Regions from separate parts of the Bradyrhizobium sp. HKCCYLS2038 genome, predicted to be linked through region 4. Evidence: predicted binding sites of a transcription regulator. Region 4 holds the regulator's gene; each other region holds the start of a gene.
The links. The regulator PhoB, encoded in region 4, activates phosphate uptake and scavenging genes when phosphate is short. The targets are predictions, from matches to a motif close to TGTCATNNANCTGTCAT.
Positions count from the first base shown of each region.

Region 1: a site for PhoB is predicted at 1,129-1,145, ahead of ACQR1I_RS21705 (alkaline phosphatase D family protein). Genes of this name have one in related genera too.
Region 2: a site for PhoB is predicted at 3,177-3,193, ahead of ugpB (sn-glycerol-3-phosphate ABC transporter substrate-binding protein UgpB). Genes of this name have one in related genera too.
Region 3: a site for PhoB is predicted at 3,939-3,955, ahead of phnF (phosphonate metabolism transcriptional regulator PhnF). Genes of this name have one in related genera too.

Region 1 covers NZ_JBNPTM010000004.1:810,270-817,277, reverse strand. The annotation lists gene ACQR1I_RS21710 (TAXI family TRAP transporter solute-binding subunit) at 1-1,085, shown strand, start outside; gene ACQR1I_RS21705 (alkaline phosphatase D family protein) at 1,213-2,787, shown strand; gene ACQR1I_RS21700 (response regulator) at 2,817-3,191, opposite strand; gene ACQR1I_RS21695 (Crp/Fnr family transcriptional regulator) at 3,359-4,120, shown strand; gene ACQR1I_RS21690 (prolipoprotein diacylglyceryl transferase) at 4,190-4,909, shown strand; gene ACQR1I_RS21685 (radical SAM protein) at 4,890-6,305, shown strand; gene ACQR1I_RS21680 (hypothetical protein) at 6,528-6,785, shown strand; gene ACQR1I_RS21675 (hypothetical protein) at 6,782-7,008, shown strand, end outside; gene ACQR1I_RS21670 (hypothetical protein) at 7,008-7,008, shown strand, end outside.
Region 2 covers NZ_JBNPTM010000008.1:117,735-124,742, forward strand. The annotation lists gene ugpE (sn-glycerol-3-phosphate ABC transporter permease UgpE) at 1-843, opposite strand, end outside; gene ugpA (sn-glycerol-3-phosphate ABC transporter permease UgpA) at 843-1,724, opposite strand; gene ugpB (sn-glycerol-3-phosphate ABC transporter substrate-binding protein UgpB) at 1,807-3,123, opposite strand; gene ACQR1I_RS29880 (CaiB/BaiF CoA transferase family protein) at 3,317-4,519, opposite strand; gene ACQR1I_RS29885 (organic hydroperoxide resistance protein) at 4,674-5,099, opposite strand; gene ACQR1I_RS29890 (MarR family winged helix-turn-helix transcriptional regulator) at 5,270-5,728, shown strand; gene ACQR1I_RS29895 (GIY-YIG nuclease family protein) at 5,734-5,985, opposite strand; tRNA gene ACQR1I_RS29900 (tRNA-Ala) at 6,213-6,288, opposite strand; gene ACQR1I_RS29905 (TIGR02300 family protein) at 6,370-6,774, opposite strand; gene aroA (3-phosphoshikimate 1-carboxyvinyltransferase) at 6,926-7,008, shown strand, end outside.
Region 3 covers NZ_JBNPTM010000001.1:1,906,739-1,913,746, reverse strand. The annotation lists gene phnL (phosphonate C-P lyase system protein PhnL) at 1-21, opposite strand, end outside; gene phnK (phosphonate C-P lyase system protein PhnK) at 32-826, opposite strand; gene ACQR1I_RS08470 (alpha-D-ribose 1-methylphosphonate 5-phosphate C-P-lyase PhnJ) at 819-1,703, opposite strand; gene ACQR1I_RS08465 (carbon-phosphorus lyase complex subunit PhnI) at 1,700-2,803, opposite strand; gene phnH (phosphonate C-P lyase system protein PhnH) at 2,807-3,418, opposite strand; gene phnG (phosphonate C-P lyase system protein PhnG) at 3,418-3,873, opposite strand; gene phnF (phosphonate metabolism transcriptional regulator PhnF) at 3,992-4,717, shown strand; gene phnE (phosphonate ABC transporter, permease protein PhnE) at 4,714-5,562, opposite strand; gene phnE (phosphonate ABC transporter, permease protein PhnE) at 5,559-6,443, opposite strand; gene phnD (phosphonate ABC transporter substrate-binding protein) at 6,540-7,008, opposite strand, start outside.
Region 4 covers NZ_JBNPTM010000006.1:26,964-33,971, reverse strand. The annotation lists gene pstC (phosphate ABC transporter permease subunit PstC) at 1-472, shown strand, start outside; gene pstA (phosphate ABC transporter permease PstA) at 476-1,351, shown strand; gene pstB (phosphate ABC transporter ATP-binding protein PstB) at 1,348-2,172, shown strand; gene phoU (phosphate signaling complex protein PhoU) at 2,202-2,918, shown strand; gene phoB (phosphate regulon transcriptional regulator PhoB) at 2,935-3,642, shown strand; gene ACQR1I_RS25285 (trypsin-like serine protease) at 3,776-5,092, shown strand; gene ACQR1I_RS25280 (HoxN/HupN/NixA family nickel/cobalt transporter) at 5,258-6,349, shown strand; gene ACQR1I_RS25275 (HupU protein) at 6,365-7,008, shown strand, end outside.

The DNA.
Region 1 (7,008 bases), on a different contig from region 4:
TCGAAGTGCCGAAGAACGCGCAGGCCGTCGCCACGCTGCGCAAGAACGTTGCCGTTCTCTTCGTGCCTCCGGCCGCGAAGGGCAAGGGGCGCAAGGGCGGCACCAAGATCACCAAGATCTCGCAGCTGGCCGGCCACAAGGTCGGAATCATCGGTCGGACCCCGGCCAATGTGAACCTGCTGAAGGTGGTCCTGCACCAGTATGGCGTCGATGCCAGCAAGGTCGAGTTCGTGCAGTTTCCGATCTCGGAGGCGGCCGAGGCGGTGCGCAGCCAGAAGGCCGACGCCTATCTCGCCGCCGGACCGATCAACAGCAAGATCACCGCCGATGCCATCGCTGCGGCCACCAAGGAGGGCGGCGTGCCGACCTTCCTGGCAATCGACTCGGCCGAGGCCATCGCGCAGAACCACCCGGAATACGAATCCGCTGACATTCCGGCGGGCGCCTTCGGCGGCTCGCCCGATCGCCCCGAGGACGAGGTCAAGACCATCAGCTTCACCCACCATATCGTGGCGCGGAAGGGCTTGTCCGACGCGACGGTCTCGGCGTTCACCCATCAGCTGTTCTCGGTGCGCCAGCAGCTGATGTCGGAATTCCCGCTCGCCGCCAAGATCGAGACCCCGGACACCGACAAGGACGCCGCCATCCCCGCCCATCCCGGCGCGGCCGCCTTCGTGGACGGCGAGGAGAAGACCTTCCTCGATCGCTACAGCGACTACATCTGGTGGGCGCTGATGGCCCTGTCGGCGATGGGCTCGGCGGGCGCCTGGTTCGCCGGCTATCTCAAGCGCGACGAGCGCACGATCAACACGTCGCTGCGCGACCGCCTGCTGGAGATGATCAGCATCGCCCGCAAGAGCGATTCGACCGAGGAGCTCGACCAGCTGCAGAGCGAGGCCGACGAGATCCTGCGCAACACGCTGACCTGTTTCGAGGATGGCGCCATCGAGCATGCCGCGCTGACGGCCTTCAACATCGCGCTCGAACAGTTCCACAATGCGGTTGCCGATCGCAAGCTGATCCTGATGAGCATGCCGGCCAACCTGCAGCGGACCGGGGCGCAGCTGCGCGCCGCCGGCACCTGATACGTCGCCGCGGCGGCGGCCAAGCGGCTGCCGGGGCGCGTCCTGTAATCGCAGCGTCATCAAATTTTTCTAGGTCTGCGGGCGCACACCCGCGCGCGTCGGTGCGCCGTCCGACCTGGAGACCAGCATGACCGTCCATTTTCCACGCCCGCAGCTCCGCACGCTGTCTCGCCGCCGCTTCCTGACGACGGCGGCCGCGGCCGGCGTCACCACGCTGTCGATGCCCTATCTGAGCCGGGCGGCCGACCGGCCCCAGATCACGCATGGCGTCCAGTCGGGCGACGTCGGCATGGACGGCGGCGTCGTCTGGGCGCGTGCCGATCGTCCGTCGCAGATGATGGTCGAGGTGGCGACGACCGAGTCGTTCAAGAACGCGCGCAGCCTGCCGCCGATCGCGGCGCTCCCGGAAAGCGACTTCACCGCCAAGATGCTGCTGGACAATCTGCCGAGCGGCCAGGACATCTTCTACCGCGTCAAATTCCGCGACTTGGCGCATACCGCCGTCGAGAGCGAGGCGGTGGTCGGCCGCTTCCGCACCGCGCCCGGCAACAAGCGCGACGTCTCCTTCGTCTGGGGCGGCGACGTCGCCGGGCAGGGCTGGGGCATCAATCCCGACGATGGCGGCATGTTCACCTTCGCCACCATGAAGAAGCATCGGCCGGATTTCTTCCTGCATTCCGGCGACACCATCTATGCCGACGGCCCGATCAAGTCCGAGGTCAAGCTGCCGGACAACAAGGTCTGGAAGAACCTCACGATCGAAGAGAAGGCCAAGGTCGCCGAGACGCTCGACGAATTCCGCGCCGCTCACAAATACAATTTCCTCGATGCGAATGTCCGCGCCTTCAATGCCGAGGTGCCGATCTTCGTGCAGTGGGACGACCATGAGGTGACCAACAACTGGTCGGCCTCCAAGGAGCTGCCCGCCGTCTACAAGGAGCGCAACATCCAGCTGCTCGCGGCCCGCGCCGCGCGCGCCTTCCACGAGATGTATCCGATGCGCGAGAGCATCGTCGAACCGGGCCGCGTCTACCGCACCATCAACTACGGCCCGCATCTCGACGTGTTCGTGCTCGACGAGCGCAGCTATCGCGGCGCCAACGGCCCCAATCTCGAGGAGACCTATGGTCCGGCGTCCTATTTCATCGGGCCGGAGCAGATGCGCTGGCTGAAGCAGGCGCTGCTGAACTCGCGCGCGACCTGGAAGGTGATCGCGTCCGACATGCCGCTCAGCATCATCGTGTATGACGATGCGGCCAACAAGAAGGGCTCGGAGGCGTTCGCGCAGGGCAACGGTCCGGCGCGCGGCCGCGAGCTCGAGATCGCCGAGATCCTGCGCTTCATCAAGACGGCGCCGATCCAGAACACGGTGTGGCTGACGGCGGACGTGCACTACGCGGCCGCGCACTATTATGATCCGAACAAGGCGCAATTCCAGGACTTCGAACCGTTCTGGGAGTTCGTGTCGGGCCCGCTCCATGCCGGCACGTTCGGTCCGAACGAGCTCGACAACACGTTCGGTCCCGAGGTGCGTTTCATCAAGGCGCCCGGCCTCGACAAGCAGAACCTGCCGCCGTCGGCCGGCATGCAGTTCTTCGGCCACGTCAAGATCGACGGCGAGAGCGGGCAGATGACGGTGACCTTGCGCGACCGCGCCGACGTCGCGCTGTGGTCGACGACGCTCGACCCCAGACTGGGCTGAGAGCTCTCGTCCGGACGCGGCGGCGGAAACTACTCCCGCCGCCGCAGCACGGCCTCCAACGCATCTGTCGGACACGGCTTCGGCAGCCGCGGCCGGTCGGAGAAGGCGGGAGGCACGCGATCGGCGCCATAGCCGGTCGAGAATGCGAAGGGAATGCCGAGCACCATCAGCCGTTCGGCGATCGCGAAGCTCTGCTCGCGAACGAGACCGACGTCGAGCAGCGCGAATTGCGGGACGCGCTGCTCGATCATCGCGAGTGCGGCGGCGACGTTCGCTGCAACCCTCACGATGGCAATGCCGAAATCGGAGATGGTGTCTTCCAGACCGAGCGCGATGATCGGGTCGTCTTCGACGACCAGCACATCCTGATAGAACTCGGGCACGCCTGCTTGCGAGCTGGTCATGATCTGCGGGGTTCCAGGGTGAAGGACGGCCCCGCGGCCGGTGCCTCGTCTTAAGCGCACCGGCGGGTTCCTGGAACCGATCGCAGCATATCCGAGTTCCTGTGTCGGTGCACTTGTGAACACAAGGGGCACGGATCACGCACATGCGTACGGCGCGGGGAGCGACGATGCTGAACCAAGGTGTGACGACACTGACGCGGGAGCGGCCCTACAACAACCTGCTGCGGCGGTTGAGCCCGGCCGACTACGCGTTGATCGCGCCCTACCTCGTGGAGGACGCGGCTGCGCCCAACGAGCTGCTCTATCGCCCTGGCGATGACGTGCAGATCGTGCATTTCCCCTGCGGACCGGCGCTCACCTCCTATCTGGTGCCCAACGAGGACGGCCGCGACGTCGAAACCATCCTGGTCGGCCGCGAAGGGGCGGTCGGCGGCATCGTCAGCGAGGGCTTCCTGCCGGCCTATACGCGGATCGTCGTCAAGTTCGGCGGACCGTTTGCGCGCCTGCCATTGTCGCGGCTTGCCGCCGCCAAGCTGCAGTCGAAGACGCTGCGCAACGTGTTCGCGCGCTACGCCGACTGCATGCTGGCGCAGATGTTCCAGTCGACCGCCTGCAACGCCATCCATTCGATCGAGCAGCGCACGGCGAAATGGATCGTTGCGGCGATGGATCGTACCGACGGTGAACCGATCGTGCCGCTGACCCATGAGCAACTGGGCACGCTGCTGGGCGTCGGCCGCAGCTATGTGAGCCGGGTTGTCCAGACTTTCCGGACCGAAGGCATCCTCGACACGCGGCGCGGCGCCTTCATGGTGCGGGATTTCGAGGCGCTGAAGCGGCGCTCCTGCCTGTGCAACGAGGCGGTCAAGACCCACTTCGAGGAGGTCTTGCGCGGCGTCTATCCAACCGAGCAGGCCGCCGCCAGCTGAGCGCAGCGCGCCATTGCCTTTGCTGCGTGGAACTTGCCATAGTCCGGCTGCAACCGGACGATGGGAGTCATGGACGGGGCCGTTCTCCACGCGATCTTCGATGTTGCCGCCTGGCTGAGCGCCGCTGCCGCCGGCTGGTGGCTCACGCGTGTCGCCCATGTGAGCTTTCCCAAGCAGTCGACCGAATGGTCCTATGTCGCCGCGCTGGTGTTCGGCGCCGGTGTCGGCGCCTATCTGTTCGGCACGCTGAACCTGTGGCTCTCCGGGATGCCGGGACTGGCGCGTTCGGTCGAGGGGGCGCTCGCCGGCGGCATCGTCGCGGTCGAGCTGTACAAATGGCAGCACGGCATCGTCCTGCGCACCGGCGCGCGCTTCGCGCTGCCGCTCGCGATCGGCATCGCGGTCGGCCGCATCGGCTGCTACGCGGCTGGCCTCGACGATTTCACCTACGGCACGCCGACGGCGTTGCCGTGGGGACATGATTTCGGCGACGGGATCCTGCGCCATCCGGTCCAGCTCTATGAAAGCCTGGCGATGGCGGCATTCGCCGTGCTCTATGTCGTGGCGGTGCTCAGGGGCAACGCGGCCATCATCGCCAACGGCTTCTATCTCGCGCTGCTCGTCTACGGCGTGCAGCGCTTCGCCTGGGAATTTCTCAAGCCCTATGGGCCGGTGATCGGCCCGCTCACCCTGTTTCATCTGCTGTCGCTCGCCATTGCGGTCTACGCCGTGGTCATGCTGGCGACCGCGCCCGAACCGAAGGCCCTGCATGAACGCGCCACTGCGTAAATCGCGCTCCTATGTGTTCTGGGGGCAGACGCAATCCCTCTGCGAGACCTGTCTTGAGCTGGTGCCGACCAAGATCCAGATCGTCGACAACGAGGTCTGGTACGAGAAGCGCTGCAAGGAGCATGGCGTGCAGTCGACGCTGGTCTCGGACGACGCGGCGTATTGGCGGCGCTGCAAGTCGTTCATCAAGCCCGGCGACACGCCGCTGAGCTTCCAGCGCCGCACCGAATATGGCTGCCCCTATGATTGCGGCTTGTGCCCGGACCATGAGCAGCATTCCTGCCTGGCGCTGATCGAGATCACCGATCACTGCAACCTGACCTGCCCGGTGTGCTTCGCCGAGTCGTCGCCGCAGCGCGCGCATTTCACGCCGCTGGCCACGGTCGAGCGGATGCTGGACGCGCTGGTGAAAAGCGAAGGTGAGCCGGACCTGGTGCAGATCTCCGGCGGCGAGCCCACCTTGCATCCTGACTTCTTCGATATCCTCGCCGCGGTGCGCGCCCGCCCGATCCGCCACGTCATGATCAACACCAACGGCCTGCGCATCGCGCGCGAGCCGGAGTTCGTGACACGGCTCGCCGAAAACAAGCGCGGCCTCGAGGTCTATCTGCAGTTCGACTCGCTGTCGCGCGCCGGCCTCACCAACATTCGCGGCGCCGATTTGCGCCGCATCCGCCAGCAGGCCCTGGAAAATCTCGAGCGCGCCGGCATCTCGACGACGCTGGTCGCGACCATCAAGCGCGGCGTCAATGACGACGAGATCGGCGACATCGTCCGCCACGCGCTGCAGTGGTCCTGCGTGCGCGGCGTAACCCTGCAGCCGGTGCAGGATGCCGGCCGCAACGCTGATTTCAACAAGCAGACCGACCGCATCATGCTGTCGGAAATCCGCCGCCGCGTGATCGAGACCGGCGTGTTCGGCGACAACGATATGATCCCACTGCCGTGCAATCCCGAGAGCATCTCGATCGGCTACGGCCTGCGCAACGGCACCAATGTGCTGCCCCTGACCTCGATGGTGCCCGAGGCGGAACTGCTGTCGGTCATGCCGAACACGATCAGCCCGGAAAAATATCCGGTGCTGCGGGAAAAATTCGTCGAGCTGTTCTCGCTGTCATCGGGGCCGTTCAACACCGGCGAGCGCGTCGCCGAATTCCTCTGCTGCCTGCCGTCCGTGCAGGTGCCCGACAATCTCGGCTATGAGCACGTCTTCCGCGTCACCATCGTGCAGTTTCTCGACCGCTTCAATTTCTGCGTCGGCAACGTCAAGCGCTCCTGCATTCATTTCGTCACCGAGCGCGGCGAGATCATCCCGTTCGACACCTACAATCTGTTCTACCGCAACGGCGCCATCCACGGCATCCGCGCGCGGCTGGCGAAGGGCGCGGATGAGTGATCGGAGCGCCAACGGTCCCGCACCGCCGACGCCGCCAGAGCAACGCAACGGCTGCGGGATCGCGTTTTTGCTGATATTCGGATGGATCCTGTTTCTGCCGAGTGGATTGTGCGTCGTCACCGCTCCCGCGGGGGCTCCCTGGACCGGGCGGGCCTCGATCGTTGCCGCCATCGGCCTTGCGCTGGTCATCGCGGCGTTCGTTACGATGCGAAAACCAAAGTCATGAGTGAACGTCCCATCCTACCCCCCGAGCTTCCGCCACAGCGGCAACGGTCTGGCTGCCTGGCAGCGCTCGGGCTCTTTGGTGGCCTGATCCTTCTTTTTCCCGCCGCGTGCGTCCTCGTCGTCTTCCCCGGTCAGATCACCCGTAGCGACCTGGTCGATCCGATCGGGCTGCTGTTCATCGGCGCGGCCATTGTCGGAGTCTTGTTGATCGTTCGCGCAGTGCGGCGCTGGCGTGTTGAGCGGAACGACCCGTGACACCGTCGCAGCCGTCTGCCGTTTGGGGCTTCTTCAGGATTTTGCTGTCGATCCTGATGTTGCTAATCGGGCTGGCGCTGCTCGCGCCGGGCTTGCTATGCTTGGTGACAGGGGAGCGTGTACCGAGTTCGGCGACTCCCATCTATGGCGTTCTATTCTTTGCAGCCCTGATCGGCCTGCTCATCGTCTTTGTTGCCATTCGCCTGATGATGCCGCGCCGCCA
Region 2 (7,008 bases), on a different contig from region 4:
TTCCGTCTCCACGAGGCCCTTCACGAACAGCCGCTGCATGAAGATGACGACCGCGACCGGCGGCAGCATCGCCAGCACGGCGGTGGCCATCGCGAGCTGCCATTCGGCGAGCTCGTCGGTCGTCGTCAGCATCTTCTTGATGCCGATCACGATCGTCTGCATCGAGTCCTTGGTGGTGATCAGCAGCGGCCAGAGATACTGGTTCCAGCCGTAGATGAACTGAATGACGAACAGGGCCGCGACGGTCGTCATCGACAGCGGTAGCAGTGTGTCCCAGAAGAACCGCAGCGGCCCGGCGCCATCGATCCGCGACGCCTCCAGCAACTCATCGGGGATGGTCATGAAGAACTGGCGGAACAGCAGCGTGCCGGTCGCCGAAGCGATCAGCGGCAGCACCAGCCCGGCATAGGTGTCGAGCATGTGCAGATCGGCGACCACCTTGTAGGTCGGATAGATGCGGACCTCGACCGGCAGCATCAGGGTGATGAAGATGATCCAGAACGCGGTCTTTCGGAACGGAAAGCGGAAATAGACGATCGCGAACGCCGACAGGATCGAGATCAGGATCTTGCCGATCGCAATGCCGATCGCGGAGATGAAGGAGTTGACGAGCAGCACGCCGACCGGCTGATTCATGAAGCGCGAGCCGCCGACGAACACGGCGCGGTAGTAGTTCTCCAGCATGCGGCCGCCGGGGACCAGCGGGAGATTGCCGCTGACGACGGTCGCCGCGTCATAGGTCGACGCAATGAAGGCGACGTAGACCGGGAAGGCGAAGATCAGCACGCCGAGCGAGAGCACGACGTAGGCGACGAGGTCCCGCAGCGGGCGATGCTCGACCATCAGTACTGCACCTTGCGCTCGACGTAGCGGAACTGGACCGCGGTCAGCGCGATGACGATCACCATCAGCACCACCGATTGAGCGGCCGAGCCGCCGAGATCGCCGCCGAGCCGGCCGTCGGCGAACACCTTGTAGACCATGGTCGTGGTCGAACCGGCCGGCCCGCCTGCGGTCACCGCGTCGATGATGCCGAACGTCTCGAAGAACACGTAGACGATGTTGACGACCAGCAGGAAGAACGTGGTCGGCGACAGCAGCGGGAAGATGATGGTCCAGAACCGCCGCAGGGGGCCTGCGCCGTCGATCGCGCCGGCCTCGATCACGCTCTTCGGGATCGCCTGCAGACCGGCGAGGAAGAACAGGAAGTTGTAGGCGACCTGCTTCCAGACCGCGGCCATCACCACCAGCACCATCGCATGAGTGCCGTCGAGCATCGGATTCCAGTTGAAGCCCATCACGCGCAGCGGGCGGGCGAGCGTGCCCAGTGTCGGATGGAAGATGAAGAACCACAACACGCCCGCGATCGCCGGCGCCACGGCATAGGGCCAGATCATCAGCGTCTTGTAGGCCGAGGCGCCCTTGAGGTTCTTGTCAGCCTGGGTCGCGAACAGCAGCGCGACGCCGAGCGAGAACACCGTGACCAGGGACGAGAACACGATCGTCGTGCCGATCGCGGTGTAGTATTCCGGTTGGGCAAACAGCGCCTGATAGTTCTCGAGCCCGACGAACTCCGAATTCAGGCCGAAGGCGTCCTCGCGCAGGAAGGACTGCCAGATCGCCTGGCTGGCCGGCCAATAGAAGAAGATCAGCGTGATCGCGAGCTGCGGCGCCAGCAGCAGGTAAGGCAGCAGCTTGCCGTTGAAGACGACTGACTTTTCCATGGAGCGCGCCGCGAGAGGAACGGATGCAAGGCTTCCCCTCCGGAAGGAGGGGAAGCCCCGAGGAAGGCCTTACTTGACGGCCTTACTTGGCCGTTTTCTCGAAGGTGCGCAACATCGCGTTGCCGCGGGCGACGGCGGCATCGAGCGCTTCCTTGGCCGTCTTCTTGCCGGCCAGCGCCGCCTCGATCTCCTCCGACCAGACGTCGCGCATCTGCACCATGTTGCCGAAGCGCAGGCCGCGCGAGTTCTCGGTCGGCTCCTTGTTGGTGAGCTCCTTCAGCGGCGTCTGCAAGGTCGGGTTCTTCTCGTAGAAGCCATCCGCCTTGGTCTTCTCATAGGCCGCCTTGGTGATCGGCAGGTAGCCGGATTCCTGGTGCAGCTTGGCCTGGCGGTTGGTGTCGGACAGGAAGGTGAAGAACTTGGCGACGCCCTTGTACTCATCGGCCGTCTTGCCGCCCATCACCCACAGCGAGGCGCCGCCGATGATCGAGTTCTGCGGCGCGCCCTGGGCGTCCGGATAGTACGGCATCGGCGCCGAAGTGAAGTCGAACTTCGCGGTGTTCTTGGCGGTGGCGTAGTAGCCCGACGAGGTCAGGAAGATCGCGCATTCGCCGGAGCCGAAGCGGCCTTCGCTGGCGCTGCCGCGGCCGGAATAGTCGTAGGTCTTGTCCTTCTGCAGCTCGACGAGGTTCTGCAAGTGCTTGACGTGCAGCGGGCTGTTGAACTCCAGCACGGTGTCGAAGCCGTCGAGGCCGTTGGCCTTGGTGCCGATCGGCACGTTGTGCCAGGCCGAGAACTGCTCGATGTTTGCCCACGACGCCCAGGCGTTTGAGAAGCCGCAGGTGTCGTGACCGGCCGCCTTCAGCTTCTTGGCCGCCTCGAACACCTCCGGCCAGGTCTTCGGGATCTCGGCGACGCCGGCCTTCTTCAGCTCGTCCTTGTTGATCCACATCACCATCGACGACGAGTTGAACGGGAACGACAGCATGTCGCCCTTCGACGTCGAGTAGTAGCCGGTGATCGCCGGCAGATAGGCCTTCGGATCGAACGGCTCGCCAGCGTCCTTCATCAGCTCATAGACCGGCTTGATCGCGCCCTTGGCGCTCATCATCGTCGCGGTGCCGACCTCGAACACCTGCATGATGTGCGGCGCAGTGCCGGCGCGGAACGCGGCGATGCCGGCATTCATCGTGTCCGGATAGGCGCCCTTGAAGGTCGGCACGACCTTGTAGTCGCTCTGCGACGCGTTGAACTCTTCGGCGAGCTTGTTGACGATGTCGTTGTTGCCGCCGGTCATGGCGTGCCACCACTGGATTTCAGTCACTGCGTGTGCAGGCGACGCAGCGAAACCGAAGGTCGCGGAAACCAGAGCGGCAGCAGCAAATTGTCGAAGTGACATCAAGAAAGTCCTCCCGGGAAAGTCATCGTCGTTGCGGCCGTTACCAGCGCCAGATGACGGTTATGTGAATGTATAGACGTATGAACTCGAGCGCGAAAGCCATGATGGCTGCGTCGGACAAACGCGGTAAATCAAGCGCTCCGTCGCTGCGCTGCGAAGGTGCAGCGCGGCGGCGGAGCGAACAGCGAGCTAATCAGCGCGTGCGTTCCTTGCAGACAGTTCCTGCTGCGAGCAGCGCGTCGATCTCGCTCTCCGAGTAGCCGAACTCGCCGAGGACGTCGCGCGCATGCTCGCTGAACATCGGCGGGGTCGAGCGTAGGCTCGGCTTGGTGCGTTCGAGCCGGATCGGCGAGGCGACGCCCTTGTACCAGTCCTTCTCGATGATATCGCCGCGATGGATCGTGTGCGGATGGGTCAGGGCCTGGTCGATCTTCTGCACCGGCCCCGCCGGGAGGCCTGCGGCGAGCAGGCGGTCGCACAGCGGCTCGGCCTCGAACTGGCTGAACACCGCGGCGAGCTCGACGCGCAGCGCCTCGCGATTGGCGACGCGGTCCTTGTTGCGGGCGAAGCGCGGATCGGTACCAAGTTCCGGCCGGCCGATCTCGCGCGCGAGCTTGCGGAACGTGCCGTCATTGCCGACGCCGATGAAGATATCGTCGGTTTTGGTCGGGAAGATCGCGTAGGGAACGAGGTTCGGATGCTCGTTGCCGGTGAGCTGTGGCGGCTTGCCATGCATGAAATAGTTCGCGGTGTGCGGATGCATGATGGCGAGGCCGGTCTCGTACAGCGTCACTTCGAGGAACTGGCCTTGCCCTGAGCGCTGCCGTTCCGACAGCGCCATCAGGATGCCGATCGCGGCGTAGAGCCCGGTGGTGATGTCGACCAGCGGTACGCCAATCCGCATCGGTCCGCTCTGGGGCGAGCCGGTCGCCGCGATCATGCCGGTCATCGCCTGAATGATCGCGTCATAACCGGGATTGCCGCCGCGCGGCCCGTCGGCGCCGAAGCCGCAGATCCGGCAATGCACGAGCTCGGGGAATTTCTCGCGCAGCGTGTCGCTGCCGATGCCCCACTTCTCGAGGGTGCCGGGCTTGAAGTTCTCGACCAGCACGTCGGCCGTTTCGAGCATCTTCAGCAGCACCGCGCGGCCGCCTTCGGAGGCGAGGTCGACGCCGATCGAACGCTTGTTGCGGTTGATCCCGACGAAATAGGCCGCGTCCTCGTCGTGGAACGGAGGGCCCCAATCGCGCACCTCGTCGCCGGCCGGTGGCTCGACCTTGATCACGTCGGCGCCGTGGTCGGCGAGGATCTGCGTGCAATAGGGGCCGCCGAGCACGCGCGTCAGGTCGATCACGCGCAGGCCGGCCATTGCGCCGGGAGCAAAGGGAAGGGTCATCTGGGAGGTCGCGAGGTTGTTGTGAACTCGCGGTCATTAAGCATTGCTACAGCGCTGGCGCAAACGAGCTTGCGCGAATGCTGCCCGCGCGAAAACACCGCGGCTGCGCTGCGGCAGAGCGCGAGTGCGACCCTGCCGCGTCGCGGAATTCAGATCAGACGACGGTCAGCTTGACGTCGACATTGTTGCGCGTCGCGTTCGAATAGGGGCACACCTCGTGCGCCTTGGCGACCAGCGCCTCGGCGTCGGCCTTGGCGAGGCCCGGCAGCGACACGGCGAGCTCGACCGTGATGCCGAAGCCGCCTTCCGAGCGCGGACCGATGCCGACCGTCGACGTCACCGACGCGTCGGCGGGGACCTTCGGGCCGCCCTGCGAGCCCACGAACTTCATTGCGCCGATGAAGCAGGCGGCGTAGCCGGCCGCGAACAGCTGCTCGGGATTGTTGCCGGCGCCACCGCCGCCACCGAGTTCCTTCGGGGTGGAGAGCTTGACCTTCAGCGAGCCGTCGAGGGTCGCGGCTTCGCCGTCACGGCCGCCGGTGGCCTTGGCGCTGGTCTTGTAGAGCACGTTCACGGACATGGTGTTTCTCCCGGTTAGTGGATGAATTCAGTGCGGCTATGTTGCATACAATTTGATTGTGCACAATAGAATTGTTCGGTAGATTATCCGTGATCGGCCCCCCGGCGTCATTGCCGATCGCGAAGGCCCGGCCCAAAGATGCCGATCAGGATCGATCCGTGGTGACCTCGATGCGAAAGAAATTGGCGGCGGATGTGCCGCTCCAGCTCGGCAATCAGCTCTGCTTCGCCGTCTACTCGACCGCCCATGCCTTCAACCGCGTCTACAAGCCGCTGCTGGACCGGCTCGGCCTGACCTATCCGCAATATCTGGTCATGCTGGTGCTGTGGGAGCAGGATGGGCTGTCCGTGAAGGAGATCGGCGAACGGCTGTTCCTCGATTCCGGCACGCTGACGCCGCTCCTGAAGCGGATGGAGACCGCGCATCTGGTCAAGCGCGCGCGCTCGGCCGAGGACGAACGTCAGGTGCTGGTCAGGCTGACAGGGCAGGGCGCAGCACTGCGGGAGAAAGCGCGCACGATCGTGCCGCCGGCCATCCTCGACGCCACCGGCTGCTCGATCGCGGAACTGGCCGACCTGCACGGCAAGCTGGTGCGGCTCCGGGAGCGGCTGGATGCGGCGGTCCGGTGAGGGGCTCAAGCCGGACCGAGCAGGCGCTTCTTCGAGAAGGCCCGGCCGGAATGTGATTTCAGATAGGTCTCGAACGCCAGCGCGCGCTGCTTGTCCGGAAAGGCGCAGTACCAGACGAGGACCCACGGCTTGAACTTGGATGTGTGGGCCGAGCGGCCCGCGTTGTGTTCCTTGAGACGCAGCCTAATGTCGGCGGTTGCGCCGATGTATTCCTGGTCCGGAAATGCGACGCTGCGGATGATGTAGACGTACCACATGCGAAGGTGCTCGCCGCGAGGAAGCGCAGGCCTGCATTGTGTGGCGGGAAAGGGAAATTGTCAGCGCGGCTGTGTCGGCGGCAGGGGCATGCTGGCTGGTGGCGTCAGGCTTGGGAAGGAATTCGTTCCTGAGCAGTCCGGCTTCGCCAAGGGGCTTCGCGGGACACCACGCTTCGCCCTTCAGGCTCCATCGTGGCTGCGCCACGCGTAGCCCGAAGGGCGAAGCGTGGTGGAGCCAGGCGGGATCGAACCGCCGACCTCTTGCATGCCATGCAAGCGCTCTCCCAGCTGAGCTATGGCCCCTGAACCGAACCGGCGGTCTGGGCGACCGCCGGGGAGCACCGTGAACCACAGTTCGCGGCTGATCTCAAGTGGCTTCGACGATTATTCTTCGTCGCCGCCGACATCACCGATGATGTCGGTGACATCCTCGTCGCCTTCTTCCTCGTCGGCGATGAAGGTGGAGTCGTCATCCTCGTCGTCGTCGAGCGTCTCGTCGATCTCGATGTCGTCTTCCGTCTCGGGGACGACAGCCTTGACCTTGCCGCTGTTCTCCTCGGCATCGGCCTCCTCGAGCGACACCTCCTCGACCTCGGCCGGTGCGTTCGCGGTGTCCTGCGCCGCGGCGGCGCGGGCGGCTTCGCCACGCATCGCGCGGGTCGGCGCAACCGGCGCGATCGGCACGACCTCGCCGGTGTAGGGCGAAATCACCGGGTTCTTGTTGAGGTCATAGAACTTTTTGCCCGTGGTCGGGCAAATGCGTTTGGTTCCGAGCTCGGATTTGGCCACGTGCAGGCGTCCTGGCAATGTCTGAAAAGCGGTGTCTCACTTGGCTAGTTGCCGCGCCGCTGTCAATAGCGCTGTCAACGGGAAAATCACCGCTCGTGACGGCGGGCAGGGGCTGTGATACCTGCCGCCTCCGTAACCCGAGGACCCCGCCGTGAGCACGTCAGCCGCCCCGACCCCACTCGAATCTCGCGCCTCCGGCCCGCTTTCGGGCACGATTCGCGTGCCCGGCGACAA
Region 3 (7,008 bases), on a different contig from region 4:
GATATCGATCATCACGGTCATCGCATGTGGCTCATGGCGGCAGGATCGAGGATACGAGGAGCTGGGTGTAGGGCTCGCGTGGATCGTCGAGCACCTGGTCGGTGAGGCCGGTCTCGATCACCCGCCCCTCCTTCATGACCATCACACGGTGAGACAACAGCCGCGCCACAGCCAGATCATGCGTGACCACGATCGCGGCAAGGCCGAGCTCGTTGACGAGGCTGCGCATCAGGTCGAGCAGCCGGGCCTGCACCGAGACGTCGAGCCCGCCGGTCGGCTCATCCATGAACACCAGCCGCGGCTCGGTCACGAGATTGCGCGCGATCTGCAGCCGCTGCCGCATGCCGCCGGAATAGGTCCGCGGCGCATCGTCGATGCGACTGACATCGATCTCGACTCGTGTGAGCCAGGATGACGCCGTCTGTCTGATCCGCCCGTAATTGTTCCAGCCAACGGCCATCAGGCGTTCGCCAACATTGGCGCCGGCGGAGACCGCCATGCGCAGGCCCTGCGCCGGGTCCTGATGCACGTAGCCCCAGTCGGTTCGGAACAGGAAGCGCCGCTCGGCCTCGCCAAGCTGCGCGAGGTCGCGCAGCACCCCGTCACGCATCCGATAGGACACGCGGCCGCCGCTCGGCGCGAGTTGCGCTGACAGCATCTGCAGCAGCGTCGACTTGCCCGAACCGGATTCGCCGACGATGGCGAGCACCTCGCCCGGATAGAGCACGAACGAGACGTCGCGACAGGCCGACAGCCGGCCATAGCTCTTCGACAGGCCTTCGGCGACCAGCAGTGGCTGATCGGTGGCACGGGTCACCTCAACCATGGGCGGCTTCCTTGTGCGGGGCTGCGTTCTCAACGCCGCGATGTCCGGCCGCCTGCCGACCTTCGCAATAATCGGTGTCGGAGCAGACGAACATGCGGCTGCCCTTGTCGTCAGTCACGATCTCGTCGAGATAGGAGTCCTCCGCGCCACACAGCGCACAAGGCGCATCGAACTTGTAGCGCGTGAACGGATGGTCCTCGAAATCGAGCGAGACGACCGACGTGTACGGCGGAATCGCATAAATGCGCTTCTCGCGCCCGGCGCCGAATAACTGCAACGCCGGGCAATTGTCCATCTTCGGATTGTCGAATTTCGGCGTCGGCGACGGATCCATCACATAGCGCGCATTGACCTTCACCGGATAGGCGTAGGACGTGGCGATATGACCGAAGCGGGCGATGTCCTCGTACAGCTTGACGTGCATCAGCCCATATTCGGCCAGCGCATGCATGCGGCGCGTCTCGGTCTCGCGCGGCTCGAGAAACCGCAGCGGCTCGGGGATCGGCACCTGATAGACCAGCACCTGCCCCTCGCGTAGCGGCGCCTCGGGGATCCGATGGCGGGTCTGGATCACGCTCGCCTGTTCGGTCGACGTCGTCGTGGCGACGCCGGCGGTCTTGGCGAAGAACTTGCGGATCGAGATCGCGTTCGTGGTGTCGTCGGAGCCCTGGTCGATCACCTTGAGCACATCGTCCGGACCGAGAATGGCTGCGGTGACCTGCACGCCTCCGGTGCCCCAGCCATAGGGCATCGGCATTTCGCGGCTGGCGAACGGCACCTGATAGCCGGGAATCGCGATCGCCTTGAGGATCGCGCGACGGATCATCCGCTTGGTCTGCTCGTCGAGATAGGCGAAGTTGTAGGTCGGCGCGTTCATTCCGCAGCCTCCTTCAGCGCGGGAGCGGCGTTGGCGTCGGCAAACTCCTGGCGCAGCTTGCGCAGCAGGCCGAGCTCGGACTGGAAGTCGACGTAATGCGGCAGCTTCAGATGCTCGACGAACCCGGTCGCCTGCACGTTGTCGGAGTGCGACATCACGAACTCCTCGTCCTGCGCCGGCGCGATCAAATCCTCGCCGAGCTCGCGTGCGCGCAAGGCGCGGTCGACCAGCGCCATCGACATCGTCTTGCGCTCGCTCTGGCCGAAGGCCAGACCATAGCCCCGTGTGAAACATGGCGGCTCGGTCGCCGAGCCCTTGAACTGATTGACCATCTGGCACTCGGTCAGCTCGACCGAGCCAAGCGGCACCGCAAAGCCGATCTCCTCGGCGAAGAACTCGACCTCGACCTCGCCGAAGCGGATCTCGCCGGCGAACGGATGGTTGCGGCCATAGCCGCGCTGGGTCGAGTATCCCAGCGCCAGCAGGAAGCCTTCGTCGCCGCGCGCGAGATTTTGCAGCCGCAGATCGCGCCCTGCAGGAAAGCTCAGGGGATCGCGCGTGAGATCGCCGACCGGCGCGTCGGCGTCCGCCGCAGGCGACGGCTCGATCAGCCCGTCCTGCCCGAGGATGTCGGTGACACGAGGCATCGGGACGTCGGACGTCGCCGCGAGACTCGGCGCTTCCGGATCACCTCCTGCAGCCAAGCCGGGATCGAGCAGCCGGTGCGTGTAGTCGAACGTCGGCCCCAGTACCTGGCCGCCTGGAATGTCCTTGAAGGTCGAGGAGACCCGCCGCTGCACCCGCATCGCACCGGTATCGACCGGCTCGGTGGCGCCGAACCGCGGCAAGGTCGCGCGGAAGGCGCGCACCAGGAAGATCGCCTCGATGAGATCGCCCCTCGCCTGCTTGATCGCCAGCGCCGCCAGCTCGCGGTCATACAGCGAGCCCTCGCTCATGACGCGATCGACCGCGAGCCCGAGCTGCTCGGAGATCTGCAGCAGCGACAGCTCAGGCACGTCGCGCGCGCCGCGGCGTTCATGCGCCAGCAGCCGATGCGCGTTCTCGATCGCGCGCTCACCACCTTTGACGGCCACATACATGCGTCAGGCTCCTGCACATGCGAGTCGGGTGGTGCGCGGAATTGCGACCAGTGAACGGTCGTCGACCAGGATCACGTCGATGCCGCGCGGAAACAGCTGCTCGTTGATCGACAGCCGGTCGAACAGGTCGGCAGGCTCGAGTATCACTGTGAGCGATGTCGTGCGACTGATCCCTGGACCACGCAGATGAAAGGTCCGGCCTCGGGACAGACTCGGCACCTGCAGAATCAAGGTCGTCGACCGGTCCGGATATTCGGGCGTGCCCAACGCAAACGAGGAGAGATCCGGCAGCATGGCCGACTCCGCGATCAACGCGAAGCTGGCCGCATCCTGCCGGTCCACGATCGCCGCACCGGTGTGAAACCGCAGCCAGGCACCGACATCAGGCGCGCTGGCGAAAGCCGGATCGAGCCAGAGCGGCGTGTCCTGATCCAGCAAGGTCAGCGCGACCGCCGCGACGCCGGCCATCATTGATGACGGACGACCGACTTCGTCGGCGACCGGCATCACCTGCCCCGGCCGCGCCATCGCCTCCATCACGGTGCGGAAGGTCGATTGCGCCGACAGCACCTTGTCGGCAAACCCCGGCTGCAGATCGACGTTCGCCGCTGCCATCACCCTTCTCCCCGCACCATCGTGTAGAAATCGACGCGTGTCGCCGCAGCTTCCGCGGCGGTTCGTTGCCAGCCCGCCTGCACCTGCTCCCGCAGGGGAGCGACAACGCCGGTCTCGATCGCCTCGGCATGATCGGGCGTCTGCAGCAGCGCGTCGCACAGCGCGATCAAACGCGCCTTGTCGCCGTCGCGTCCGAGCACGTAGCCGAACCCGACCTCGCCGCTCGCGAGCCGGACAGCGGCACGAGAGACGGTCGCCTCGCCGACATTGAACGGCGCACCGTCGCCGCCGACCCGGCCGCGCAGCATGACCAGACCATTTTCCGGCGTTCGCAGATCCTGATGCGGCGGGACAGTGAGTTCGTTCATCAGCGTCACGATTTCGGCTGCCGGCACATGCGCCAGCACCCGCATCGCCTCCCGCCGCCTCTCGCGCATCGCGATCTCGCCGCTCATCACCATCCTCGATCTTGCCCGGCTCAAGTTGTCTATGATAATAGACAACTTGATAAGAGAGCGCCATGACTGTTTGATGACATGGCCGTGATTTTCAGATCCGCGCGAGGAGCTGCGATTGAGCATGCAGAACGCCGATTCGGGCGTCGCCCTGTGGCGACGGGTCGCCGACGGGATCGAGCGCGACATTGCCGATGGCCGCTTCGCCGCCGGAACGCGCCTGCCCGGCGAGACCGAAATCGCGGAGACTTACCGGGTCAACCGCCACACCGTGCGGCGCGCGCTGGCGACACTGGCCGAGCGCGGGCTGGTGCGCGCCGAGCGCGGCAGCGGCACTTACGTGGAAGCCCCCCGCCTGTCCTATCCACTACGATCGCGTACCCGCTTCTCGGAGATCGTGGGCGCCGGCGGCCGCGAGCCGCGCGGGCAGCTGATCGCAGCCTCCGAGGAGCCCGCAACGCGCGAGCTCGCGCGCCTCCTGGGATTGAAGACCGGCACGCCCCTCACACGCATCGATGCGCTGCGCTTTGCCGACAAGACGCCGATCTGCGTCAGCACGTCCTGGCTGGCGGCCGAGCGGTTTCCGGACGCGGGACGGGTTTTCGCCGCGACCCGCTCGATGACGGCCCTGCTGGCGCACTATGGAATCCGCGATTATCGCCGCGGCGCAACCCGCATCACTGCGGCGATCGCCGATGCAAGCGACGCCGCGCGGCTCGATCTCGCGCTCGGACGCCCGGTCCTGGTGGTCGACAGCACCGATGTCGATGCCGACGGCACGCCGCTGGTCAGCAAGCGCTCGCGCTTCGCCGCCGAGCGCGTCACCTTCGAGGTGGAAGGCTAGGCCACCGCGCGGCGGCCGATGATGGCGAAGCGCAGCCTATTCGAGATCCAATCGATCGCGGCCACCGCCACCAGGATCATCAGGATCAGGAACGACACCTTCTGCCATTCCAGCACCCGAATCTGCTCGGCAAGCTGCAGCCCGATTCCTCCTGCACCGACGATGCCGATGATGGTCGCCGAGCGCGTATTGGATTCGACGAAGTAGAGCACCTGGCCGGCGATCACAGGAAGCACCTGCGGCAGCAGGCCGAAGCGGATCTCATGCAGAGCGCTGCCGCCGGCGGCGCGCACGCCTTCGACCTGCTTGCGGTCGGCGCCCTCCAACGCCTCCGAGAACAACTTGCCGAGCGCGCCGAAATCGGAGACCGCAATCGCAAGCACGCCGGCGAACGGCCCGAGTCCGACGACATTGATCCAGACCAGCGCCCAGATCAGCGTGTCAACGCCGCGGATGGTGTCGAACAGCCGGCGCACGGGAAACCGGAAGATCGCTGACGGAATCACGTTGCGTGCCGCGAGCAGGCTCACCGGGAACGCCGCGCAGGCGGCGAGCGTGGTGCCAAGTACTGCGATCGACAGCGTCTCGCCGAGCGCCTTGAGATAGATCGGCAGCGACCCGCCCGGATCGGGCGGCAGCATCAGGCGCGCGATCCAGCCGAGCTGGCTCAGACCCGACAGAATGCGCGACGGCGAGAACTCCAGGTCCACGAGGCCGAAGACGAACACTGCAAGCGCGAGCAGCAGCACCAATGGCGTCGCCAGCCGCGCCGACATCGGCCGATTGAAGATCTGCGGATAGTGCTCACGAAGCTGCGTCTGGTCCGGCGTATCCGGAAGGCTCATGTCCGCGCCTCCGCGCCGAACAGCCGCCCGCGGAGCCAGCCGGTGCCGATGTCGATCAGGAACACCGTCACCACGATCATCACGAGGATGGCGCTGACATCGGAATAATAGAACTTGCGGACTGCGACCACGAGCTCCTGACCGATGCCGCCGGCACCGACGAAGCCCATGACGGATGCCTCGCGAACGTTGATCTCGAAGCGCAGCAGCGTGTAGCTCGAAAAGCCGGCGATGACCTGCGGCAGCACGGCAAAGCGCATGCACGAGAGCCAGCTCGCGCCGGTGGCCCTGACACCTTCGACCGGCTTCATGTCGGCGTTCTCGACCACCTCGGAAAACAGCTTGCCGAGCGCGCCGGTGGAATGGAGGGCGATCGCGAGCACACCGGCCACCGGTCCGAGGCCGAAGGCGATGACGAAGATCAGCGCAAATACGATGCCCGGAACGGTACGCGCGAATTCGAGCAGCCGGCGCACGGCGAACCGGATCCACGGCGCCGGCGAAGTGTTCTCGGCCGCAAGGAAGTTGAGACAAAACGCGAGCAGCATGCCCGCGAGCGTGCCGACATAGCTGATCAGCAGCGTCTCACCGAGCAGCTTGATCCACTTCCTGAAGCCCCAGAACCACTCGGAAAAATTGGTCCAGACGCGGTGACCGTCATCGAGCGTGAAGAGGCGGTCGAAATAGCTGACGAAGTTGCCGAAATACGTGAAGAGCGTCGCCAAGTTGACCTCGGCGCCGACGGCGGCAACGAGGAGAACGGCGAGAAACGCCGCCATCGAGACCGCAAACCGCAGGCGGCGTCGCGCGACCGCCCGGCGATAGGCGTCGTTCAGAGCCGCAAGCTGCTGGCTCGGAAGGATGGAAACGGCGACCGTCATCGGGCCTATGCTGTCCCTGCTTCAAGACGACTCGGTTTGCCGCACGACAAGAGCCGGGCCTTTACAGGCCCGGCTCACCGTCGCAGGCAGTTCGGATCAGGACGCCTTCTTGCGCAGGCTGTCGACGAACTTGATCAGGTCAATCGTGCCATCCCAGTCCTTGGTCGTGGCCGGATGGAACCCCTTCTTCTGGCCGTCGGAGAGACGGTCGAACGCCGCTTTGTCCTTGGCCGGGGCATCGAAGAACGCTTTGGCGATCGCCGCCTTCAGGTCGGCCGGCAGATCCGAATTGTAGGCATAGGGCCCGTTGATGATCGGCGCCGACTTGTGGATGATGCGGAAGTCGTCCTTCTTCATCGGCGAGCCGTCGGCGTTCTTCAGCATGCCCTTGGTGAGCATCTGCGCCAGCGTCGAGTCGTTGTCGCTGGTCCACTGGTTGGCGGCGACGTCGACGGTACCCTGGGCGAGCGCGAGGATCGCATTCTCGTGGCTGCCGGCGAAGACGACCTTGCTGAAATAGGTCTCGGCATCGGTCACGCCCATCTTGTTGAGTTCGAAACGCGGC
Region 4 (7,008 bases):
CTTTGCAGGACCTCCGTCCTATCTCAGCCTGTTCAACGCCTCGCTGATCCTGGCGATCATGGTGCTGCCCTTCATCACCTCGATCTCGGTCGACGTCTTCAAGACCGTTCCTCCGGTGCTGAAGGAAGCCGCCTATGGCGTCGGCTGCACCACCTGGGAGGTCGTGCGCAGCGTGGTCATCCCGTACACCCGCGTCGGCGTGATCGGCGGCGTCATGCTGGCGCTGGGCCGCGCGCTCGGCGAGACCATGGCGGTGACCTTCATCATCGGCAACTCGTTCCGGATCTCGTCCTCGATCTTCGCGCCGGGCACGACGATCTCGGCCGCGATCGCCTCCGAGTTCCAGGAGAGCGATGGTCTGCACCAGTCGAGCCTGATCCTGCTCGGTCTGCTGCTGTTCGTTCTCACCTTTTTCGTGCTCGCGAGCGCCCGGCTGATGCTGGCGCGGCTTGAAGCCAAGGCGGGGAAGTAGCTCATGTCCACCGTCGATATGCCGGTCAACACCGTCAATCCGATCTATGCCCGCCGCCGCCGCAAGGACATCGTGATCCGCGGCCTGTGCATCGCCGCCGCGGCGTTCGGCGTCACCTGGCTGGCGCTGATCCTGTTCACGCTGTTCTACAACGGTCTCGCCGGCCTGAGCGTGCAGGTGTTCTCGGCCGACACGCCTCCGCCGGGCGCCAGCGAGGGCGGCCTGCGCAACGCCATCGTCGGCTCGGTGATCATGACCGTGATCGGCGTCGGCATCGGTGCGCCGCTCGGCCTGTTCGCCGGCACCTATCTCGCCGAATACGGCCGCAACGACCGGCTGACCTCGGTGATCCGCTTCATCAACGACATCCTGCTGTCGGCGCCGTCGATCATCATCGGCCTTTTCATCTACGGCGCGGTCGTGGTGCCGATGGGCGGCTTCTCGGCGATCGCCGGCGCGCTGGCGCTGGCCGTGATCGTGATCCCCGTCGTGCTCCGAACCACCGAGGACATGCTGCTGCTGGTGCCGAACCCGCTGCGCGAGGCGGCCTCTGCGCTCGGCCTGCCGCGCTCGCTGGTGATCCGCCGCATCGCCTATCGCGCGGCCCGGTCGGGCCTCATCACCGGCGTCCTGCTCGCGACCGCCCGTGTCGCCGGCGAGACCGCGCCGCTCTTGTTCACCGCGCTGTCGAACCAGTTCGGGAGCCTGAACCTGTTCAAGACGATGGCGAACCTGCCCGTCACCATCAACAATTTCGTCCAGAGCCCGTACGCTTATTGGAAGCAGTTGGCCTGGAGCGGAGCCCTTCTCATCACTCTGGCCGTGCTCGCTCTGAACGTCGGTGCACGCATTCTCGGCGCCGAGAGGAACGCAAAATGACCGAACTGTCCGTTTCCGTCAGCCAACCTAATCCCGCTCTCCTGCATGGCCAGCCGCTTCCCGAAGCGCCCGCCAAGGTGACCGCGCGCAACCTGAATTTCTACTACGGCGATCACCACGCGCTGAAGAACATCAACCTGACGCTCGGCACCAACCGTGTCACGGCGTTCATCGGCCCGTCCGGTTGCGGCAAGTCCACGCTGCTGCGGATCTTCAACCGGATGTACGATCTCTATCCGGGCCAGCGCGCCACCGGCCAGCTGATGCTGGACAACACCAACATCCTCGATCCCAAGCTCGACCTCAATCTGTTGCGCGCGCGGGTCGGCATGGTGTTCCAGAAGCCGACGCCGTTCCCGATGACGATCTACGAGAACATCGCCTTCGGCATCCGCCTCTATGAGAAGATCTCGAAGTCCGAGATGGACGACCGGGTCGAGAAGGCGCTGCGCGGCGGCGCGCTGTGGAACGAGGTCAAGGACAAGCTCAACGCGTCGGGCCTGTCGCTGTCCGGCGGCCAGCAGCAGCGCCTGTGCATCGCCCGCACCGTGGCGGTTCGGCCGGAGGTGATCCTGTTCGACGAGCCGTGCTCGGCGCTCGATCCGATCTCGACCGCCAAGGTCGAGGAGCTGATCCAGGAGCTCGCCGAGAACTACACGATCGCGATCGTCACCCATAACATGCAGCAGGCGGCGCGCGTCTCCGACAAGACCGCCTTCATGTATCTCGGCGAACTGATCGAGTTCGACGACACCAACAAGATCTTCACCTCGCCGAGCGATCGGCGGACCCAGGATTACATCACCGGCCGGTTCGGCTGACGCCGACGCATTGCTTTCAGGAGATCATCATGGCCAGTGAACATACCGCCAAGGCATTCGACAGCGACCTGCAGGATCTGACCCGCCTCGTCTCCGAGATGGGCGGCCTCGCCGAGCGTCTGATCGTCGATTCCGTCGATGCACTGGTGCGGCGCGACGTGGCGCTCGGGCAGAAGGTCGTCACCGCGGATGCCGAGGTCGACCGTCTGCAGCGGCTGATCGAGGAGCGCGCCGTGCTCACCATCGCGCGCCGCCAGCCGATGGCGGTCGATTTGCGCGAGATCGTCGGCGCCATGCGCGTCGCGACCGATCTCGAGCGGATCGGCGACCTCGCCAAGAACATCGGCAAGCGCGTCGCGGCGCTGGAGAGCGATTTCCATCCGCTCAAGCTGATCCGCGGCCTGGAGCACATGACCGATCTGGTGCAGTCGCAGGTCAAGTCGGTGCTGGATGCCTATGCCGCGCATGATCTGCCGGCGGCAATGGCGGTGTGGAAGGGCGACGAGGAGGTCGACGCCATCTGCACCTCGCTGTTCCGCGAGCTTCTCACCTACATGATGGAGGATCCGCGCAACATCTCGTTCTGCATCCATCTGATGTTCTGCGCCAAGAACATCGAGCGGATCGGCGATCACGCGACCAATATCGCGGAGACCGTGTTCTACATGATCGAGGGCCAGGCGATCGTCGACAAGCGTCCGAAGGGCGACATGACGAGCTTCACGGCGACGATCCCCGGCAACTGAGAAAGACCCGTTCGACATGACCGCGCGCATTCTGGTGGTGGAAGACGAAGAGGCGCTGACCACGCTCCTGCGCTATAATCTCGAGACCGAGGGCTACGAGGTCGAGACGGTGGGGCGCGGCGACGAGGCCGATACGCGGCTGAAGGAGCGCATTCCCGATCTCGTCGTGCTCGACTGGATGTTGCCGGGCCTGTCCGGCATCGAGCTGTGCCGGCGGCTGCGGGCGCGGTCCGAGACCAAGCAGCTGCCGATCATCATGCTGACGGCGCGCGGCGAGGAGAGCGAGCGCGTGCGCGGGCTCGCGACCGGCGCCGACGACTACATCGTCAAGCCGTTCTCGGTGCCCGAGCTGCTGGCGCGGGTGAAGGGCCTGCTGCGCCGGGCGATCCCGGAGCGGCTCGCGACGATCCTGTCCTATGGCGACATCGAGCTCGACCGCGAGAAGCGCCGCGTCGCGCGATCGGGACGGCCGATCGATCTCGGCCCGACCGAGTACCGGCTGCTCGAATTTTTCCTGGAGCATCCCGGTCGCGTGTTCAGCCGCGAGCAGTTGCTCGACAGCGTGTGGGGCCGCGACATCTATATCGACGAGCGCACCGTCGACGTTCATATCGGCCGCCTGCGCAAGCTGCTCAATCCCGGCCGCGAGCAGGACCCGATCCGCACCGTGCGCGGCGCCGGCTATGCGCTCGACGACCGCTTCGCCAAATCCGAGCAGGCGTGAGCGGCGGACCGGCCTGATGGCCGGCAGCATTAAGCATTAAGGAGTTCATCGTCCGCTTTCCGCCACGCCGCCGCCGTCTTGATCATCTTGGCTGGACGACCCATCTCGGTGTTGCCAGTCGCAGCGGACGCCCTTGATCAAGCCCCTCATCATCATTCTTTCCGTGCTGCTCGGTGCAGTCACGAGCGCCTCGGCCGCCGAGCTCGAGGACGCCGTCGCAGCCGCGGCGAATGGACAGTCCGCGTCGGCGCTACGCCGTCTGCAGCCGCTCGCCGCCAAAGGCGATGCGCGGGCGCAGTTCGACCTCGGCTTCATGACTGCCTTCGGCTGGGGCGTGCCGCGCAATCCGACCGAGGCGCTGGTCTGGTACCGCAAGGCTGCCGATCAGGGGCTCGCCGTCGCACAGCACTATCTCGGCATCGCCTATTTCAACGGTGAGGGCGCCGCCCGCGATCACGGCGAAGCCGGACGCTGGTTCAACCGCGCCGCCGCGCAGGGCTTCGCCCAGTCGCAATACATGCTCGGCCTGATGATGCTCGACGGCCAAGTCATGACCCGGGACGTGATCCAAGGTTATGCCTGGCTGGTGATGGCCGGCCGCAACGGCGTCAGATCGGCCGGTCGCGAGCTCCAGCGGGCGAGGCTCAACGACGCGCAGCGGCAGCAGGCCGAGGCGACGATCGCGGCGTGGCGTCCGAAGCCGGAATCGACTGACGCGGGCATCGTCAATCCGCGCCCCGAGCAGCTGCTCGGACTCGACCGTCATTTCGGCGATGTCGTCGATCCCACCTCGTGGCCGGCGTCGGCGATCGGCGTCGTCACCGTGGCGCAGTTCAGCACCGGAGGCTCGTGCACGGGAACGCTGGTGGCCCCGCGCGTGGTGCTGACGGCGGCGCATTGCGTGTTCAACGGCGTGACGCTGGTCAGCCCCGGGAACGTCCACTTCCTGGTCGGCATGAACAAGGGTACCCCTGCCGCGTCATCGATCGCCGACAAGCTGATCTTGGCGCCGGATTTCATCCCGACGCAGCACGACAAATGGTCGAGCGACCGCTCACCCGCTGATTGGGCGCTGATCGTGTTGAAGGACGCATTGCCGTCGAAGCCGGTGGCCGTGAAGGTGATGAGCCGCGACGAGCTCGCCGCGGCGACCCAGGCCGGCACCATTTCCGAGATCGGCTACGGCCAGGAGCGGCGCTATTCGCCGACCGGCCAGCGCAACTGCACCGCCGGCATGACCAAGGATGCGCGGCTGCTCATCGTGCATTGCCTCGCCAATTTCGGCTATTCGGGCTCGCCGATCCTCGCTGAGATCGGCGGCGTTCCGACGGTGGTCGGCATCTTCTCCGCCTTCCACGAGGAGACCCGGCTGATGTTCGCCTCTCCCGCCAGCCAGTTCGAAGCAGCGGTGCGGCGCGAGATCGCGGCGCAGAGTGCCTCGGCGCGGTGAGGTGAGAGGCGAGCTGGTCAATGTTTGTGCGTGACCGGATAGCGGGTTGCCAAGGGAGGGAGATCGATCGCGGTCGAACGGGCCGCGGTTGTTGATTTGCGAGGGATTCTGACGCTGGAGCGCGAGCCTTGCCTTTTGGCGCAGGTCTTGCTCTCCTGTCCAAGTATGACGATTTTGCCAATTGATCATCCTCGGTCCTCGATCCTCGCCCGGTTCCGCACCGAGGGCGGCCGGAACGCGGCGCTGCTGGCGGGCCTCGTGCTCGCCAACGCGCTGGCCTGGGCTTGGGCTTTCGCGCTGTATGCCGACCGCCCCGCCATCGTCGGCACCGCCATGCTGGCCTGGCTGCTCGGCCTCCGCCACGCGGTCGACGCGGATCACATCGCGGCGATCGACAATGTGGTGCGCAAGCTGGTGCAGGACGGCGACGCACCGCGCGCCGCGGGTCTGTACTTCGCGCTCGGCCATTCCAGCGTCGTCGTCATCGCCACCATCGTCGTGAGCCTGATCGCCGGCGCCGATCTCTTGAGCGAGGACAGCGCGATCCGGGCGATCGGCGGCACCATCGGCACCGCGGTATCAGCAGGCTTCCTGCTGCTGATCGCGGTGTCCAACCTGATCCTGTTCGTCAACCTCTGGCGCCGCAAGGCACGGCCGCAGCCGGACATCGAAGCCGTCGGAAGCGCAGAGCGCGGCTTGCTGATTCGTCTCCTCCGTCCGTTGCTCCGCATCATCTCGCGCGCCTGGCACATGTACCCGCTCGGCTTCCTGTTCGGTCTCGGCTTCGACACCGCCAGCGAGATCGGCCTGTTGAGCCTGTCGGCGACGGAGGCGGCGCGTGGCGCAAGTCTCGCGCATGTGCTGGTGTTCCCGGCGCTGTTCGCCGCCGCGATGGCCACCGTCGATACGGCCGACAGCATGCTGATGGTCGGCGCCTATCGCTGGGCGCTGACCGATCCCGCGCGCAAGCGGCGCTACAATCTCGTGATCACGGGTGCGTCGGTGGCGATTGCGCTGGTGATCGGCAGCGTCGAGGCAGCCACGCTGCTGGCGCCGCGACTTGGTCTCCCGTCGATCGGCCTCGGCGACGAGATCGCCAATCTCGGCATCGTCGCCATCGGTGCGTTCGGGCTGATCTGGGCCGTGGCCATGCTGGCCGGCCGGCGGCGCGGTTCCGCACCGGGCGAACCGCTTGCCAGCATTCGCGCCGGAGGGCTAAACCCGAACCCGGTAGGCCGAACGCTTGGAACGGGATAGCGGCGGGACCTGACGATGGCCGGCTCGGACGCAATGATCAGGATGCTGTGGCTGCAGGGCGCGAGCTGCGGCGGCTGCACAATGTCGATCCTGGAAAGCGGTGCCTCGGGTTGGTTCGACGAGCTGCGCCAATCCGGCATCGAGCTCGTGTGGCATCCCTCGGTCAGCGAACAGACCGGTGACGAGGTCGTCGATGTGCTCGAGGCGATTCGCGATGGCCGCGAGCGGCTCGATCTGCTGGTGCTCGAAGGCTCGGTGGCGCGCGGACCCGGTCTGACCGGGCGCTTCAACATGCTCGCCGGCACGGGCCGCTCGATCTATCACTGGCTGCTCGACCTGGCGCCGCTGGCCGACTACGTCGTCGCGGTCGGCAGTTGCGCCGCCTATGGCGGCATTCCCGCGGCCGGCATCAATCCGACCGATGCGGTCGGACTGCAGTTCGAGGGCAGCGATGTCGGCGGCGCGCTCGGCGCCGGCTTCCGTTCGAAGCGCGGATTGCCGGTGATCAACGTCGCCGGCTGCGCGCCGCATCCGGGCTGGATGATGGAAAGCCTGCTGGCCCTCGTGTCGGGCGATCTGACCGCGGATGGCCTCGACGCGGTGGGACGTCCGACCTTCATCGCCAATCATCTCGCCCATCACGGCTGCTCCCGCAACGA